2 regions of the Glutamicibacter sp. PAEs-4 genome follow, and region 1 is predicted to be linked to the other one. Evidence: predicted binding sites of a transcription regulator. Region 1 holds the regulator's gene; the other holds the start of a gene.

Region 1 (6,908 bases):
CCGAAAAGGCCTTGTCCGTCGACAACCTGTTCGTCTTCCTGATCATCATCGCCAGTTTCAGGGTCCCCCGCGAAGACCAGCAGAAAGTACTGCTCTTCGGCATCGTCTTCTCGCTGATCGCCCGCACCGCGTTCATCTTTGTCGGCGCGGCGCTGATCAACCAGTTCGCCTGGGTCTTCTACCTGTTCGGCCTGATCCTGCTGCTCACCGCAGGCAACCTGCTGAAGAAGGACGACGAATCCGACGAGGCCAACAACTTCATCATCCGCTTGGCCAAGAAGCTGTTCCACACCACCGACAAGTACGACGGCGACAAGCTGTTCACCATGATTGACGGCAAGAAGGTCCTGACCCCGATGCTGCTGGTCATGGTGGCCATCGGCGGAACCGACATCCTCTTCGCCCTGGATTCCATCCCAGCGATCTTCGGACTCACCCAGAACGTCTACATCGTGTTCACCGCTACCGCGTTCTCGCTCATGGGCCTGCGCCAGCTCTACTTCCTGCTTGATGGATTGCTGGACCGCTTGATCTACCTGTCCTATGGCTTGGCAGCGATCCTGGCGTTCATCGGCGTGAAGCTGATCCTGCACGCGCTGCACGAGAACAACCTGCCATTCATCAATGACGGCGAGCACGTGATGGTCATCGAAATCAGCACCGGGCTGTCGCTGAGCGTGATCATCGGCGTCCTCGTGCTGACCATTCTCGCTTCGCTGTTCAGCAAGGCTGGCAAGGCACAAACCGCCATTGGCAACCTGCGCCGCCATGCGAGCAGCTACAACGACCTGAGCTACACCTCGGATCCAAACGAACGCGAACGCATCTACCGCGCCCTGGTGGAAGAAGAAGCGTATGTGAAGACCATGGAGAAGAAATACCGCGACAAGGCCAAGGACGTGGACAAGATCCGCGTCGAGGTCGCCGAGGCGCACCGCCAGCACGATGAGTACCTGAAGAGCTGATCCGATTCAGGCTTAGAGCAATGGCTGCCAACTCATTGGAGTTGGCAGCCATTGCCGTCTTGGTGCTGCCTAGCGGCGAACGTTGCCGATGTAATTGTCCGAAGGCACGATGACCTTGCCCAAGGGCATCAGGGACACCGGGATCATCTTCAGGTTGGCGATGCCCAGCGGGATGCCGATAATCGATACGAACATCGGGATCGCGGTCACCACGTGCCCGATGGCAATCCAGATGCCGGCAAAAATGATCCAGATGATGTTGCCCAGGGTGGAGAACGCACCGACCGGTCCGTTGTCGACTACGGTGCGGCCGAAGGGCCACAGCGCATAGCCGGCAATGCGGAACGAGGCGATGCCGAAGGGAATGGTCACGATCAGCACGCAGCAGATGATGCCTGCCAGCACGTAACCCAGGGCCAGCCACAGGCCGCCGAACAGCAGCCAGATAATGTTGAGAATACCCCGCACTAAATCAGTCATGGCTACATTCTCCTTCTTTTACCTCTCATGCTCCATCGGGGATCACCCCGAATTCCCCCTAGGGGTGTCCAATCCCCCACCGTTCGGCACGCATCGATGCAGGTTGCTCGGCTAGGATTAATCATCATGAGCGAATCGAGCGAGCAGCAGCGTCCACCCCATGGCTCTGCCCCCAGGAACCCAGACCTTTTCCGTGCCGAGCCGGTGTCCTTCGTGCGTCGCGGCAACCGCCTGCAGGGCCGCCGGGCCAGCGCCTGGGAGCGCAATGCCGAGCAGTATGTCATCGAGCCGCCCCGCAAGATTGCCGACACCTCGGTTGCTGACGACTTCCAGCTCGATCCCGCCGAGGCCTTCGACCGCACGGCACCGCTGATCGTGGAGATCGGCACCGGCCTGGGCGAATGCATCGCCAACGCCGCCAAGGACGATCCCGAGCGCAACTACCTCGCCGTTGAGGTCTACCGTCCAGGCCTGGCCCAGTTGATGCTGAAGGTCGAATCCTTCGGCATCACCAACGTCCGCGCCGTGCAGGCCAATGCCCCTGAGGTGCTGGACGTCATGCTTGATGAGAACAGCGCGGACGAGATCTGGATCTTCTTCTCCGATCCGTGGCACAAGCCGAGGCACCACAAGCGCCGCCTGATCAAGGCCTCATTCCTGGACAAGGTCTCCCGCGTGCTCAAGCCAGGGGGCACCCTGCGCTTGGCCACCGACTGGTCGAACTATGCGGAGCAGATGCGCGAGGTCCTCGAAGCCCACCCTGATTTCGAGAACCAGCATCCCGGAAACCTCTCCGGCGAGGAGAGCAACTTGACCAAGGTGCGCCGCGATGGCATGGAAGGCATTGACCCCGAGCCTGACTTCATTGACGTCCAGGGCGGCTGGGCACCGCGTTTCGAGCGACGAATCCTCACCAGCTTCGAGGGCAAGGCGCTGAAGGCTGGACGCCTGGTCTTCGATTTGGCGTACACGCGCATCGGCTAGCGGCCGAAATGCATCAAGGAGGCCATGGAATCCCTAGGATGGATTTCATGGCCTCCTTTTCTGCTCAGAACCAGTTCTACTCCCAAGCCCCGAGCATGGAATATGCCGGGGTGAGGCTGGAACAACTGTCATTGGACCATGCCCCGGAGCTGATCCAGCTCGCCGCCAACGGCCAGCTGGATGAAGCATGGTTTGCCACCACCCCATCGGCCGAATCCATGCAGGCGGATATCGAGCGCCGTCTGGCGTTGCAGGAAACTGGAGCGATGGCTCCGTTCGCCATCATCGACCTGTCCACCGGCCAAGCGGTGGGGGCTACGAGCTACCTGAATATCGACGTGGCCAACCATCGCGTGGAAATCGGCTCGACATTCTTGGCCGTGCCCGCCCAAGGCACCGGGATCAATCCGGCGGCCAAGTTCATGCTGCTGCGCCGCGCTTTCGAGGAGTTGGATTGCTATTCAGTGGCTTTCTGCACGCACTGGCACAACACTGCGTCACGCGCAGCAATTGCACGGCTTGGCGCCAAACAGGATGGCGTGCTGCGCAATCACAAATATGATCCGAAGACCGGCACGCTTCGAGACACCGTAGTCTTCTCGATCCTCCCGCACGAGTGGCCTGCCGTGCGCACCCAGTTGGAAGCGCGCCTGGCGAGGCACGGACGGATCTAGCGGCCGATGGCGCGGCGTACAGGGAAGAGCGACACGGTCGGTTCACGTCGTTCCGGACGCATGCCCCGGGACAGCGAAACGATGTCGCCTCCAGCGGTGCCCGCGGCGAAGATGCGCGATTGGCCCTGGCGAACGGCGGACAGTTCTTGGCGAAGCCCATTGACTTCGGTTTGCAGATACGCGACTTGATCTTGCAGATCCAGGATGCGCTTGATGCCTTCCAGCGAGACGCCTTCCTTGCTCAATGACTGCACCTGGCGCAGCAGCGAGACGTCGCGTTGCGAGTAGCGGCGCTGCTTTCCGCTTTGCCGGCTGGGCGAAACCAAGCCGATGCGGTCGTATTGGCGCAGCGTCTGCGGATGCATGTCTGCAAGCTGGGCGGCGACGGAAATGACGAAGACAGGTCGCAGGTACTCCCCGTTCACGTTGCTTCTACCACCTTTCTGCAAGGGCCGACGATACTGGCCCTTTTGCCTTTGAGTCTATCTTCCCCGCCCTGCCAGTTCGATGCCAGGACAGGGAAAACAGGTTATTGGGTTCAGAGCTTGGCGTGGGCTGCCAAGTCCGCTCGCGGGTCCTCGCCCTCCGTGGCTGCAGCGAAGTCCTCCACGGCCTTCCTTGCTGCATCCGAGAGGTTCTGCGGAATCGCGACATCCAGGACGATCAGCAGATCGCCGGTGGCCTTGGAGGTCTTCACTCCGCGGCCCTTCAAGCGCAAGGTGCGTCCGGAGTTGGATCCGGCAGGCACCTTCACCGCAACGGATTCCCCGTCCAGGGTCGGTACGTGGATCTTTGCTCCAAGCACCGCTTCATCGAAGGTCACCGGCACGTGGATGCGGATGTTGTTCTCTTCGCGCTTGAAGAACGGGTGCTCGCTGACCTTGACCTTGACCAGCAGGTCGCCGTTGCCGGCAGCTCCTGGCTGGCCCTTGCCACGCACGCGCACCGACTGCCCGTCCTTGATTCCCGCCGGGATGCGCACGTCGATGACCTCGCCGTTCTGTTCGCGCAGGCCAATGGTGGTTCCCTTGATCGATCCGGAGAAGGAGATCGTGGTGCTGGCCGTGCGGTCAGCACCCTTGCGCGGCGGTGCGCTTTGGCCGAAGCCGCCGCCAAAACCGCCGCCGCCTCCGAACAGGTCGGAGAAGTCCGGCTGTCCGCCACGACCGCGAGCGCCGCCTCCGCCACCTCCGAAGAGGTTGGAGAAGATGTCCTCGAAGCCGGCCTGCCCGCCTGGGCCACCCGGTCCGCCACCCGCAGAGAACCGCGCTCCGCCGCCCATGGCGCGGATCGCGTCGTACTGCTCGCGTTCTTCCTTATCCGAAAGCACCGAGTTGGCTTCGGAGATGTCCTTGAATTTCTTTTCAGCGGCCGCGTCCCCCTGGTTGGTATCCGGGTGGTACTTGCGTGCAAGCTTGCGGTACGCCTTCTTGATGTCCGCCTCGCTGGCGTCCTTGGAGACGCCCAGAATGGCGTAGAAGTCTTTTTCGATCCAGTCCTGACTTGCCATCAGGGCCCCATCCTTTCAGTGCCAATTCGACACTGCCCACTGACGAGGACTCGGCAGTGGGCAGTATCGATTGTGCTATTCGTGGCTATTCGCCGGTGGCTACCAGCACCTGGGCTGCGCGCAGGATGTTGGTTCCCTTGCGGTAACCGGTGCGCAGCACCTGTCCCACGTGGTCGGCTGGAATCTCCGGAACAGCCTGGCGAAGCAGGGCTTCGTGGATGTTCGGGTCGAATTCCACGCCGGCCTCGTTGATGCGTTCCAGGCCATGCTGAGCCAGAATGCCATCCAGCTTGTTGGCGATCGACGCGAACGGGCCGTCGGCGAGGTCGCCGTGGGCTCGTGCCGCATCGATGTCGTCAAGCACCGGAAGCAGAGTGTTGAGCACGGACTGGACGGCGTTTTCACGCGCCACTGCCCGGTCACGTTCCACACGCTTGCGGTAGTTGACGTATTCAGCCTGCAGGCGCAGCAGGTCGTTGCGCAGTTCGGTTTCCACCGCACCGGCATCTTCCGGCTGCTCCGCATCGGCTTCAGCGCCAGCAGCAGCTTCGTTCAGGATCGCCTCGGCCTGACCCAGGGCGTCAGCAGTTGGCTGCTGGTCAGCGGCCTCGGGCTGGTTCTCCGGCTCCTGGCCGGAGTTCTCGTTCTGGTCCTTTGCCTCGGACATATTCCTAAACTCCCTACTTCTTGTCGGCTTCGTCTTCGTCGATGACCTCGGCGTCGACGATGTCTTCATCAGCGTTAGGTGCCTGCTCGCCTTCGCCAGTAGCAGCTCCCTCAGCCTGGGCGTTGGCGTAGATTGCCTCGCCCAGCTTGGTCTGCGAAGCCTGCAGCTTCTCGAACGCGTCCTTGACCTCGTCGTCGTTGTCCTGCTTCTCAAGAGCAGCCTTCAGTGCGTCAACGTCGGCCTGAACCTCAGTCTTGACCTCTTCTGGCAGCTTGTCTTCGTTGTCCTTGATCAGCTTGTCCACCGAGTAGGCTGCCTGCTCGGCAGCGTTGCGGGTCTCAGCAGCTTCGCGGCGTGCCTTGTCCTCTTCGGCGTGTGCTTCAGCTTCCTGAACCATGCGCTCGATGTCTTCCTTGGACAGCGAGGAGCCACCAGTGATGGTCATCGACTGCTCGGTGCCGGTGCCCTTGTCCTTAGCGGATACGTGCACGATACCGTTGGCGTCGATGTCGAAGGTGACCTCGACCTGTGGGATGCCGCGAGGAGCCGGTGCGATACCGGTCAGCTCGAAGGTACCCAGAGCCTTGTTGTCACGGGTGAACTCGCGCTCGCCCTGGAAGACCTGGATGGAAACCGAAGGCTGGTTGTCTTCAGCGGTGGTGAAGGTTTCCGAACGCTTGGTCGGGATGGCGGTGTTGCGCTCGATCAGCTTGGTCATCACGCCGCCCTTGGTCTCGATGCCCAGGGACAGTGGGGTGACGTCGATGAGCAGAACGTCCTTGCGCTCGCCCTTCAGCACGCCGGCTTGCAGGGCTGCGCCCACGGCGACAACCTCGTCAGGGTTCACGCCCTTGTTGGCTTCCTTGCCGGCCAGGTCCTTGACCAGTTCGGCAACTGCTGGCATACGGGTGGAACCGCCAACCAGGATCACGTGGGCGATGTCCGAAACTTTGACGCCTGCTTCTGCGATGACGTCATTGAATGGCTTGCGGGTGCGCTCCAGCAGGTCCTTGGTCAGGTCCTGGAACTTGGCACGCGAGAGGTGCTCGTCCAGGTGCACTGGGCCCTCTGGGGTGACCGAGAGGTACTGCAGCGAGATGTTGGTGCTGGTAGCCGAGGACAGTTCCTTCTTGGCCTGCTCAGCAGCTTCCTTCAGGCGCTGCAGGGCGATCTTGTCCTTGGACAGGTCTGCACCCTTGGCCTTGGCCTGGGCCAGCAGCCAGTCGACAACGCGCTGGTCCCAGTCGTCGCCGCCCAGGCGGTTGTCGCCTGCAGTTGCGCGGACCTGGATGGTGGAGAAGCCGTCGTCGTCCTTGCCGACTTCCAGCAGGGACACGTCGAAGGTGCCGCCACCGAGGTCGAAGACCAGGATGAGCTCGTCCTCGTTGCCCTTTTCCAGGCCGTAGGCCAGTGCGGCAGCGGTTGGCTCGTTGACGATGCGCAGGACGTTCAGGCCGGCAATCTCGCCGGCTTCCTTGGTGGCCTGGCGCTCTGCGTCGTTGAAGTATGCAGGAACGGTGATCACAGCGTCGGTGACCTTTTCGCCCAAGTACGACTCAGCGTCGTTCTTCAGCTTCATCAGGGTACGAGCCGAGATTTCCTGTGCGGTGTACTTCTTCTCGTCGACC
Region 2 (6,908 bases), 1.3 Mb from region 1:
GCCCAGCTGCGCAAGAGCGTTGACGTCAAAACCCTGGATCCGACGATTCTGGGCGAGCAGCTCGGCCACCTGACCTCGCTGGGCAAGGAAGTTTCGGAAGCCAGCGCTGCGATCCTCAAGCATTACCTGACTTTCCTGGGCACGACCGCTAATTTCGGCGGAAGCGTGGATGAGTTCAAGCAGACCTTCGAGTTCCTCTCCCGCATGGCCGGGGATTCGCCAATTGTGGCCCCTTACCTCGAAGATGACGAGGCCAACGGCAACCTCGAAGCGATGCCTTTCGTTTTCGCGGCTCGCGAATTGATCGACTGGGTTGGCGAAGGCAAGCCAACGACCCCTGCTGGAGTGCTCACCGGGGAGACGTTGCAGGATGCAGCCGGCGCACTTGGCTTATTCGTCAAGGTAGATGAGTCAGCCGGCATTCCAGAGGATTCCCAGTGGGAGCCGGAAGACGGCACGGTTGTTTCGTCGCTGGCCGACGTTCCACGCCTGTCGGCATATTGGGATGCATTGATCGGCACGGCCATGCTGCGCTACGAGGCACCGAACGCGACCCCCACGGAGTCGCTCAGCGATGCACTGCTGGCATCCAGCGGGCAAGGCGCACGCCTGGTCAAGGAGCTGATTGCCGAGGTTCTCTATTCGCATATCCTGATCAACACCTTGGAGGAGCCGGGCAAGGCGCAGATCGCCGAGATGGTAGCCGGCGTATTGAGCAATGCCGCATCATCAACCCCGCCGCGTGCCGAGTTTGCGTTGCAGGTTCCAACCGAAGAAGACCTGCCCGCCGAGCAGCATCACCTGATTGCCAGCCTCGAAGAGGTGGTCCCCCAGGTCGAGTCGCTGCTGCGGGTTTTCGAACGCGAAGGCCTTGTCGAGATCAACGACGAGATCACGGTTCCCGTTGTCTTGCGTTCTTCGCTGGAACGCGCTCTGGCCAAGGTTTCGGATCACGTCTTGAAGGGCGCCGAAGAAGCAGCAGATCCTCAGGCTTAGGGCTCCAAAAACGACGAAGGTGCGGGAACGATCAAGTTCCCGCACCTTCGTCGTTGAATCATCGATCAGATGCTGCGCGTCGCCAACTCGGCGTCATGCCGTGGCAGGCGATCAAACCATGGGTTCTCGCCCGGCTTGCCAACATTGACGACCAGGAAGGACTTATGGTTGTTGTCTGCGTTAATCGCGGCATCTACCGCATCGCTGTCAAAGCCACCCATCGGGCCAGCCGCCAGACCAACTGCGCGGACAGCCATGATGAAGTAGCCAGCCTGCAGCCACGCATTATTGCTGCCCACTGCGGTGCGGACTCCAGCGTCCTGGAACATCTCCTTGCGTTCCGGAGCGTGGGGGAAGAAATTCGCGAATTCCTCGTGCCACTCGGTATCGAACGATAGAACAGCCAAGGCAGGTGCCGAAAGCGCCTTCGCGGCATTGCTTCCGGGCATGGTGCTCGCTATTGCCTGACGCGCTTCAGGACTCTTGATCCAGGTGATGCGCAACGGCTGATTGTTCATCATCGTCGGCCCCATTTTCATGGCCTCATAGATTGCGTCCAGCACGTCGTCGGTCACCGGTTCATCGCTGAACGAATTGGCGCTGCGGGCTTCGAAGAACAGCTGATCTGCGGCTGCCTGGCCGATAGCCATCGATTCGTAAAGGTTGGTTTCTGCCTGGACGCTCATGCGGACTCGCTTTCAAGACGGGAAGTTCTCTCCCTAGGCACAACGCCACGTCCTTCAAGCCAATTCCAAGCTAAGATGTGAGTCAGAGCACAGAACTGTGGTCTGGAGTTAAGTTATAAAAGGTACGTTGCATTACTGACAGACAGCGGCGTGCGATGGGGGCACAGCGCCGATGAAAGATCAGTCCGTTTACGCAATGCAACGTACCTTTTAATCACCCTTGGATCCTCAGTGATGCCACTCGCAAAACACCACCGAGTACCTTCTCGGTGATCGGTCTTCACCGATACATGTCTAACTTATCGTGTCCTGCAAAATTCCGAAATCATACTTTAGTAGGAGGGCAGGAGTCAGAACGGGATACTTGCGCGCAGTCTCCAAACACCATTTTTGGCATCGGTTGCAAACTTTCCACCGAATGCCCGCATTCTGTCGCCCATGCCGATCAGCCCCGTCCCGCCCTCCGGAAGGCCACTCGCTTTCTTGCCAGAATTCTCTATCTGATTAGTAATTTCCAGGACAGCTTCAGCTCCGACGACCGTGAGCCTGAAAGTGCACTCCCCACCTAAAGCCCCGTGCTTTATCACATTCGTTGTACCTTCTTGCATGACGCGGTAAATCGCAGTCTGGGCAGAACGGGGCAATTCGGAAATTTTCTCATCCGTGGTGGAGCTCACCTTGAAATTTGCATCCTTTAGCCTCTGGACAAAAAGTTCGGCGCCCTGAAGCGCATACACAGTTGTAGCGGCCGGCTTGTCATTGCTGCGGGACAAAGGATCAGCCATGGTTCCGTCGGCCCTCAGGACATTGAGCATCAGGCGCAAGTCATGCAAGGTTTCCGTACTCAGCTTGGCGATGATATCGAGCGCTTCAAGAGCCTTCTGCCCATCGTTGGCGAATTTCGCGGCCTTCGACTGCATGGCCACAACCGTTATGTCATGGGCGACAATATCGTGCAGGTCCCGGGCGATGTTCTTTCTCTCCCGGTCGACAGCAAGACGAGTCTGCTCTTCGACAGTTTGCATTTGCTGTTGCACAACGGCATTCTTCTCTCGCAGCAAGTAGATGCTTCGCGTCACGACATAGGCCATGGCTGCCAAGGGCACAATCGCGATCAGAAGCACAGCGTCGTTATGCGCTTGGAAGGCGAATTGCACGGCCCACGCCAGGCAGAGGGTCAAGTAGGCGGCGCGGATACTGCGCGCCGAAGCAGTGGCCGCCAATGCGGAAAACGCCATGAAGGACACGATGGCCCAGAAGAACATCACGCCATCAGCCAGGAAGAAGAATGCCACGGCAACGAACAGGCCCAGAGAGGCAGCGGTCCAGCGCAGTCCTAGGAAGAGGATGACGCAGAGCCCAAGGCCCACCAGGGCGCCTCGAACGGAACGGTCCGTCGAATCTGCGAGGCCATCTTGCAGCAGGGTGATGACCTCGCTGCTGGACACGGCCAGCAGCACCACGATCCCTACCCAGACAATGACACCCCGGCCAGCGAAAAGCCTGGCCAGGGTGCCTTTGAGTCGTTCATTCATATGCCGAATGATTCACGGCGATGTCAATCAAGTCAAATGGCGATGCCTTAGGGGCAGGCCACTCCGTAGTTCCGACAGAACCAATCAGCAAAATCCGTGCCCCAACCAGCAGGCGTGGCAACCGAACCGCCGTTAATGGCCGATGCCGGAGCAGCGGAGGCCGGAGCAGCAACCACTGCTACAGGCGACAGTGCCAATGCGGCGATTGCCAGCATTTTAAGACCTTTCATAACAAACCCCCATCACGTCTACTTATATACTTTCAGGTGAGCAGGACATCGCAGGGACTTCACCATCGATCAAAGGAATCAAGTGGAAAAGATCAAGGTTCTTATCGTCGATGATGAACCCCTTATTCGTCATGCGTTGGGCACAATCCTAGCAATAGATAGCGGAATTGTAACGGTTAATTCTGTTGAAAATGGGCGGGCCGCCGTCGAATATTGCAAGGACCATCAAGTAGACGTTGTGCTCATGGATTTGCAGATGCCAATTATGGATGGAGTTAGTGCTACTAAAGCCATCAAATCCGTCGAAGACAGCCCATCAGTGCTTGCTATTACCGCCTTTTCCTCCGATGAATATCTGGTCCCTGTTCTGAGCGCTGGGGCCAGTGGATACTTGGTCAAGGATTCTGAGCCGGATGAAATTATCCGCGCGGTTCATGCCGTTCATCAAGGAACGGCAGCCATTTCCCCGTCGGTTTCTTCCGATCTCGTTTCTGCCGTTCGCGAGGCTTACCGCGACAATTCCCAAGACATTCAAGATCTTGCCTATGATCTGGGAATCACCAATCGGGAATTCGAAATTCTAAAGCTGCTGGCCCGGGGGCTAAACAACACCGAGATTTCAAGAACTCTGGCTATTTCCGAGACAACGGTTAAAACCCACATGGCCAAGATTTTCGTTAAGCTGGATGTTCGCGACAGGGTCCAGGCGTTGGTTGCCGCCGCCCGCATGGGACTCATCGAAATCCCGAAGGACTAGCCGCTGGCTGCCTGCCATTTGTGTGAACTCAACCTCTTTGGCACCTCTCCCGCTTGGTCCGGGAATATTTGCGCGCCGTATGCGTTGAACATGAGCATAGACCGCTCAAGTTTCTATTAGGAGGCTCACTTGCCAGCATTCTTCGGCGCACCGTCAGATGGCTCGTTTGAGGAATTCCTCTCTCGGTTCCTCTCGTCGCGAGCTCAAGCTGCGCGCCCCATCGACATCACGCGTCTGCTTTCTGCCCGTACCCACGAAGCGGTAGCCACCGCGGCGGCGATTTCCCAAGAGCACGGCCATGACGAGATCGATTCGCTGCATCTGCTGATGGCTTTGCTGCGCACCGAACCAGTTGGCGAGCACCTGACCGCCATGGGAATCGACATCGAGGCTTTGAGTGCCGACGCCATCGCACGCATGCCCAAGGCACAAGAGCGGGGCGAGAAGCCGTCCCGCCTCTCGTCGGCAGCCCAGCGCAGCCTCTTTGACGCCTACCAGGTTGCCCGCAACTACGGCTCGACCTACATCGACCCGGATCACCTTTTCCTGGCCTTCGTCTTCAACCCGGAATCGCCGGTCAGCCAGCTCTTGGCCCAGCACGGTGTCACCGGCCAGTCACTGCAGCAAGCTGCCATGGAGCAGGCCCAGCGGGGCAGCAATGATGCCCAGAACCAGAACGATGCCGAGTCCGACGTGTCCATGCTGGAACGCTACGGAACCGATCTGACCTTGCTGGCAGCAGACGGCCAGATCGATCCGGTGATCGGCCGCAAAGAGGAGCTGGACCAGGTAATCGAGATCCTGGCCCGCCGCACCAAGAACAACCCAGTGCTGATCGGCGAGGCCGGCGTGGGCAAGACCGCCATTGCCGAGGGCCTAGCCCGCGCCATCATCGACGACGAGGTTCCAGCGCAGCTGCGCAATGCGGCCCTGATCTCGGTGGACCTTCCGGGCATGCTCGCCGGCACCCGCTACCGCGGCGATTTCGAACAGCGGCTGACCGGCCTGCTCGACGAGGTAGCCGCCGCCGAAGGCCAGGTGCTGCTGTTCATCGATGAGATGCACCTGCTGGTCGGTGCTGGTTCCGGCGAGTCCGGAAACATGGATGCCGCGAATATCCTCAAGCCGCGCCTGGCGCGCGGCGAGCTGCACATGATCGGCGCCACCACGCTGGATGAATTCCGCAAGGTGGAGAAGGACAGCGCGCTGGCACGGCGTTTCGGCAAGGTCACTGTCGCCGAGCCATCGGAGGAAACCGCGTTGGCCATCTTGGAAGGGCTGCGCGAATCCTACGAGGAGCACCACCAGGTGCAGTACACCCCCGAAGCGCTCAAGGCCGCGGTCACGCTCTCTGCCCGCTACCTGAGCGACCGGCAGCTTCCGGACAAGGCCATCGACCTGATCGACATCGCCGGCGCCCGCCGCTCCATCGCCGCGGGAGATGCCGAAGACGTGCAGTCCTTGCGCGCCGAATTGGTGGATGCCGAACGCGAGAAGTCGCGCGCCATCGGCGAGGAGCGGTTCGAGGAAGCTGGCGCATGGCGCGACCACATCGCGGAAATGACCGCGCGGATCAAGGCCGCCGAGGAATCCGGCGATGCCGAAGTGACCCGCGTGGTGGACGAAATGCAGATTTCGCAAGTGATCTCCCGCTCCACCGGCATTCCGACCTCGCGCATCTCGGGCGACGACAAGGCACGGCTGGCATCACTGGAAGATGCGCTGCATGCTTCGGTCATCGGCCAGCACGATGCCGTCGCCGCGGTGGCTCGCGCCGTTCGCCGCAACCGCACCGGAATGTCCCCGGCTGGCCGCCCGATCGGCTCGTTCCTGTTCCTGGGTCCAACCGGTGTCGGCAAGACCGAGCTGGCCAAGGCCCTGGCCGCAAACCTGTTCGGCTCGGCTGATTCGCTGGTGCGCATCGACATGAGCGAATACGGGGAGAAGCACACTGTGGCACGCCTGATCGGTGCGCCTCCGGGCTACGTCGGCCACGACGAGCCCGGCCAGCTCACCGAGAAGATCCGCCGCAACCCGTACTCGGTCGTCCTGCTCGATGAAATCGAGAAGGCCCACCCGGACGTGTTCAATGTGCTGCTGCAGGTGCTCGATGACGGCCGGTTGACCGATTCGGCCGGCCGCACCGTCGATTTCTCCAACACGCTGATCCTCATGACCAGCAACCTCGGCGGCGAGTACCTGGCCAACAAGGCCGGGAACTTCGGCTTCACTTCCGCGAATGCGGCCAGCGAAGCCGGCGAGATCCGCGCCAAGGTCATGGGCAAGGTGCGCGAGTTCATGCGTCCGGAGTTCCTGAACCGCCTGGACGAGGTGCTGCTGTTCTCCAAGCTCTCGCCATCGGAAATCGGCCAGATCGTCAAGCTGGTCATCGCCGAGACCGAGGCGCGGCTGGCAGACCAGGAGCTGAAGCTGGAGGTGAGCGACGCTGCCGTGCAGTGGCTGGCTGGCGAAGGCTACGATCCCGAGTTCGGCGCCCGCCCGCTGCGCCGGCTGGTGCAGCGCAAGGTGCAAGATGCCATTGCGGACCTGCTGATCAGCGATGCGCTTGCCGCTGGCGATACTGTGTCGGTGGACTATGTCGCGGACAAGCTGAAGGTGCAGAAGAAAGTCGACCTGCCGACGCCACCTGCCCACAGCGAGCATGCGCCAAGCTACTTCGATAGCTGAGTCGGCGTCGCGAGTT

The links. The regulator HspR, encoded in region 1, represses chaperone genes until heat shock. The targets are predictions, from matches to a motif close to AAGTTGAGTCNNNNNGACTCAACTT.
Region 2: ACR9WD_RS01760 (ATP-dependent Clp protease ATP-binding subunit) is a predicted target of HspR. The motif match lies at 4,292-4,316, and genes of this name have one in related genera.

Annotation. Positions count from the first base shown of each region.
Region 1 is NZ_CP195017.1:2,612,915-2,619,822, forward strand. It holds gene ACR9WD_RS12370 (TerC family protein) at 1-965, shown strand, start outside; gene ACR9WD_RS12375 (YccF domain-containing protein) at 1,035-1,445, opposite strand; gene trmB (tRNA (guanosine(46)-N7)-methyltransferase TrmB) at 1,572-2,429, shown strand; gene ACR9WD_RS12385 (GNAT family N-acetyltransferase) at 2,477-3,103, shown strand; gene ACR9WD_RS12390 (heat shock protein transcriptional repressor HspR) at 3,100-3,528, opposite strand; gene ACR9WD_RS12395 (DnaJ C-terminal domain-containing protein) at 3,642-4,613, opposite strand; gene ACR9WD_RS12400 (nucleotide exchange factor GrpE) at 4,699-5,280, opposite strand; gene dnaK (molecular chaperone DnaK) at 5,294-6,908, opposite strand, start outside.
Region 2 is NZ_CP195017.1:361,358-368,265, reverse strand. It holds gene ACR9WD_RS01780 (hypothetical protein) at 1-996, shown strand, start outside; gene ACR9WD_RS01775 (malonic semialdehyde reductase) at 1,062-1,682, opposite strand; gene ACR9WD_RS01770 (sensor histidine kinase) at 2,033-3,217, opposite strand; gene ACR9WD_RS01765 (response regulator) at 3,530-4,204, shown strand; gene ACR9WD_RS01760 (ATP-dependent Clp protease ATP-binding subunit) at 4,334-6,892, shown strand.